DNA from 2 places in the Lacrimispora indolis DSM 755 genome. Region 2 is predicted to be linked to the other one. Evidence: predicted binding sites of a transcription regulator. Region 2 holds the regulator's gene; the other holds the start of a gene.
What was found. The regulator NrdR, encoded in region 2, represses ribonucleotide reductase genes. The targets are predictions, from matches to a motif close to CACAANATNTTGTG.

Region 1 (2,409 bases), 1.0 Mb from region 2:
TGACCCGCTTCTGGATGCGGCTGTCATTTACACAATCAAGGTAACGCTCCTCCCACTGGGCTCCATAAGAGTCTTCCAGCGCCCAGCCCTTTACAGTCAGAATTTCATGAGGGCACATTAAGTACCAGTCCCCCTCGATGTTCTCCTTTGCCTGCTTCCAGAACAGATTGGGGTAGCAGATGGCAGGAAAAACATCGTGAGCCTTCATCCGGTCATCGCCGTTATTGGTTTTCAGAGTCAGAAATTCAGGCAGATCCTTATGCCAGACATCCAGGTAAACCGCCACCGCCCCCTGCCGCACTCCCAGCTGGTCCACTGCCACGGCGGTATCATTGGCCAGCTTGATCCACCGGATCACACCTCCCGCAGCTCCCTTAAAACCGCGGATCGCGCTTCCTGCAGCTCGGACTTTTCCAAAGTAAAGGCCCATGCCTCCTCCGAACTTGCTGACCTTAGCAAAGCTGTCAATACTCCGGTAAATTCCATCCAGGCTGTCCGGCACTGTATCAATAAAGCAGGAGGAAAGCTGATGGTAAGGCTTTCTGGCGTTTGAAAGGGTGGGGGTGGCCATGGTGACCTTTAAGGTGCTGAGCATATCGTAAAACCGTTTTACCCAAGTCTCCCGGTCTTCCTTTTCCAGCATGGCAAGATGCATGGCAATTCCCAGAAACATTTCCTGGGGTGTTTCCAAAGGCGTATTCTGACGGCTTCGGATCACATACCGGTTAAGCAGCAGCTCCAGCCCTGAATAGTTGAACAGATGGTTTCTCTCCTGATCCATGAACGTTTCATACCGGTGGATTTCTTCCTCCTTGTAATTCTCCAGTATGTAATCTCCGTAAAGCCCCTCCTCTGTAAGAAAACAGATTTTATCGTAAAAGCTGCCAATCTGCCTCTGGTCAAGCTCTGCCTTTAACCTGATGTCAAAACGCAGCAGGAGAAGTCTTGCTCCTATATATTCCCAGTCCGGCGCTTCCTGGGTCGTCAGCTCCACCGCCGCCTGGATCAGTGCTCCCAACCGCTCCTCAAGGCTCATATCTTTCTTGCAAAACCCTGTGAATTTTATGGAAAGGTGATCCAGGTCATAGGATGGGGAATCCCACTCCTTTTGGATTCCGTCCAATACTTCTTCCAGTTCCTCTACCGCTTTAAAATATTCCAGAATTTCCTGTTTCCCATTTCTCTTGTCCATTTATAATTCCCGCCATTCCATGATTTATATTAGTATCAATAACTGTTATCCAATATCACATGTAAAAATATACCACAACATATAGTTAATTTCAACCATTGACATACAAAATATTCGTTCTCAGGATATTTTCTTCTTTTTTTATCATGAAATGAAAGGCTGAAAAACCAACGAGTAAAAAACGCCTGAACTCTTACAAAATAAGAGTTCAGGCGTTTTCATTTAAAAGAAAGATCTTATCTGGAACCGCGTACATAAGGCTTTCCAAGACCTTCCGGTGCATGGCTCCTCCCAGCGGTACCCAGGAGGGCGGCCAACGTGATCAGATAGGGAAGCATGGACAATGCCTGGGAGGGAAGGGGAACACCAACTGCCTGAAGGCGGATCTGCAGCGCATTGGCGGCGCCGAACAAAAGGGCTGCTCCCATCATTCCAAAAGGAACATAGCGGCCCAGAATAACAGCTGCAAGGGCAATGTAGCCCCGCCCGGAGGTCATATTTTCCGAAAAATTCCCCACCTGTACCAGAACCAGATATGCACCTCCCATTCCCCCCAGCACTCCGTTTAAAACCATGGAAATGTACTGGTACTTGTAAACCGGTATCCCTGCCGAATCTGCGGAACGGGGACTTTCTCCAATGGCTGCAAAGGAAAGCCCTGTGTTTGTTTTTTTATAAAAGAGAGCTGCCCCTATGACCAGAAAATACATGAGATAGGTGAGAATATCCTGATAAAAAAGAGCGTTTCCAATGAGCGGAATGCCGGAAAGCACCGGGATCCGTACCTTAAGAAGAGGCTGGATCTGCTGGTAGGATTGTCCCCCCGACATGAGCTTATACAAAAAACCGGTAACCCCCATCACAAAAATATTGATGGCGATCCCGCTGACTGACTGGTCTTTTGACAGCTTAATTGACAAGACTCCATGGATCATGCTGACAGCAGCTCCCCCTGCCATGCCGCAAAGAAGCCCCAGAGTCATGCTTCCTGAGTAAAACGCACCTGCAAAAGAGAAAAATGCGCCGGAAAGCATGACTCCCTCCATTCCGATGTTCAGAATTCCGCTTTTTTCCGAAATAGTCTCCCCAAGCCCTGCATAGGCAAGAGGCACAGCCATTCGTACTGCCGCCGATAAAAAGGCAGTCAGAAAGCTGACGGTTAAAATCTGGTCCAGCATCTATTTCCCCTCCTTTGGTCTCATTTTCCCGGCAAGAAG
Region 2 (2,409 bases):
TTAACATATCCATCTACAAAAGTAATCTGTTCATGCATAGAAAAGTATGCAAAATCAACTGGAGAGAAACTAGTTTTTATAAATACACAAAAGCCTATAACTTTTCACCTTAATGATATACCTTATATTGCTGAAGTTTCTATGATTCGTGGCGGGTACTATATTCATTGCAAGGAGAATTAGTAGTATTACTATTCGTTCATCGGAATTATTCTCACAAATAAATAGCAATTTAGAAAATAAATTTACGGACAGTACCGTACCATTTACCATATCGTCACTGGCTACGGGCGCAAGTGCGCAATTTGTAATACCAGATAAAACAGGATACTTATTAGTATCCACCATGTTCGCATTACCCGGGGCGAGTACACAAAGCATTATAATAAAGCATATTTACCGTCAAACAATAGTGGTTACGAACTTGTCAGGGTCTACCATATCCAGTCAAGACTTGAATGTGTATTGTATGTGGAAAAAGGCCTAAATGATCATTTCCATGAAAACCAAGCTGCCGGATTTCCAACGTATTGCCTGACTTTTATCCCGTTATCGGCAAAACCCAAAATAATCTGTGTTCTGTATGCTGCGACAGGCAACTGTATAAATCCCGTGTATGATGTCCCTTCTGGCGCACCTGATATTGTGCTAGCGGCATCTATAGCGTAATAGCCTGGGTTTATGTCAAGACGGCTTAAATTTCCAGTGATTTTACCCATGTAAACAAGGGGAAATTGCATAGCGTTTAAATTGCTATTTAATTCCAATAATAATGTACAGTGTATTCACTGATATCAATTTAGTGTTAATGATCTGAAACAAAAAGAAGTAATTAACATCTGTGACTGCAGACGTCTGGGCTATGTTGGTGATGTGGATTTTGACATGGAAACAGGTTGCCTTTTAGCCATTATTGTGCCTGGGCCAGGTTGCTTTTGCGGATTTTTGGTCAGGGAAAGGGAATATGTGATCCCCTTCTGTGACATCAGGCAGGTTGGTCCGGATATCATCCTTGTAAATGTGGATTTGGATAAAGCAACGGAAAAATGCGGGATATAAGGAGGATGGGCTTGCGGATCTGAGGATTGTACGTTATGATATATATACTATAAAGAAGTTTGATTGGTATTTGCTTTCATGAAGTAAATTATGCCAATGAAATTACAGTCCGTGAGACAGGAGGACCCAAAACGTGAAATGCCCATTTTGCAATGAAGCAGATACAAAGGTCATTGATTCCAGACCGGCAGACGACAACAGTTCCATCAGACGCCGCAGACAGTGTGAGAAATGCGGAAAACGGTTTACTACCTATGAGAAGCTGGAGACCATGCCTCTCATGGTAATTAAAAAAGATAATTCCAGAGAGGTTTACGACCGTTCAAAAATAGAATCAGGAATTCTTCATTCCTGCCATAAACGTCCGGTATCATCACAGCAGATTGATTCCATGGTAGATGAGATAGAAACCCAGGTATTTAACCGGGAGGAAAAGGAAGTGGAAAGCACGGTGATCGGAGAGCTTGTTATGAAAAAGCTGCAGGAAGTGGATGAGGTAGCTTATGTGCGCTTTGCTTCCGTATACCGGGAATTTAAAGACGTGAATACGTTTATGGAAGAAATAGGAAAACTGTTAAAGAAGTAGGAGATTTATGCTTAGAATATTTTATCCGGATGAAGACGCGGCTTCTGCATATGACATACCTTTTGAAAAGTTATATAAGAGCGGGATAAGAGGCGTTATTTTTGATATTGACAATACTCTGGTACCTCATGACGCACCTGCGGATGAAAGGGCTAAGAAGCTGTTTTTACGGCTGCATGAGCTTGGGATGGAAACCTGCCTTCTTTCCAATAACAAGGAGCCGAGAGTAGCTGCCTTTGCCAGGGCTGCGGGAAGTCCCCGCTACATTTATAAAGGAAACAAGCCGGGGCGAAGAGGATACTTAAGGGCCATGGAATTAATGGGTACGGACGTAAAACGGACGGTGTTTGTAGGAGACCAGCTTTTCACCGATGTTTATGGTGCAAAGAGAGCAGGAATCCACAGCATCCTGGTTAAACCGATTCATCCAAAGGAAGAAATCCAGATCGTTTTAAAACGAGTTTTAGAAGCAGTCGTACTGTATTTTTACCACAGGGATAAGAAAAAACAAAAATGATGGGCATCAAAAGTGGGAATATTTCCGGCGGGTAAAAGACCCCTCAACCGGTTATAATACGGATGAAACGGTCCGGACAAGCCGGCTGATCCAAAACATACAGGATATTACAAACGAGCCCCTGATTTGCGGACATTAGAAAGAAACTGCCGGACATGCCTTTGGGAGATATCTTTTCGCAAAAAACGTGTGGGCAGAAAAGGCGGTAGGAGGATATGAAAATTCTTGTTTTAAACGGGCCGAATCT

Region 1: the regulator NrdR is predicted to act here: its motif matches at 1,266-1,279, upstream of K401_RS0127480 (ribonucleoside-diphosphate reductase subunit alpha).

The regions. Positions count from the first base shown of each region.
Region 1 covers NZ_AZUI01000001.1:5,666,053-5,668,461, forward strand. The annotation lists gene K401_RS0127480 (ribonucleoside-diphosphate reductase subunit alpha) at 1-1,192, opposite strand, end outside; gene K401_RS0127485 (ABC transporter permease) at 1,429-2,370, opposite strand; gene K401_RS0127490 (ABC transporter permease) at 2,371-2,409, opposite strand, start outside.
Region 2 covers NZ_AZUI01000001.1:4,622,660-4,625,068, forward strand. The annotation lists gene K401_RS34260 (DUF4318 domain-containing protein) at 1-183, shown strand, start outside; partial or broken gene K401_RS0122485 (PRC-barrel domain-containing protein) at 805-1,059, shown strand; gene nrdR (transcriptional regulator NrdR) at 1,193-1,645, shown strand; gene K401_RS0122495 (YqeG family HAD IIIA-type phosphatase) at 1,653-2,162, shown strand; gene aroQ (type II 3-dehydroquinate dehydratase) at 2,378-2,409, shown strand, end outside.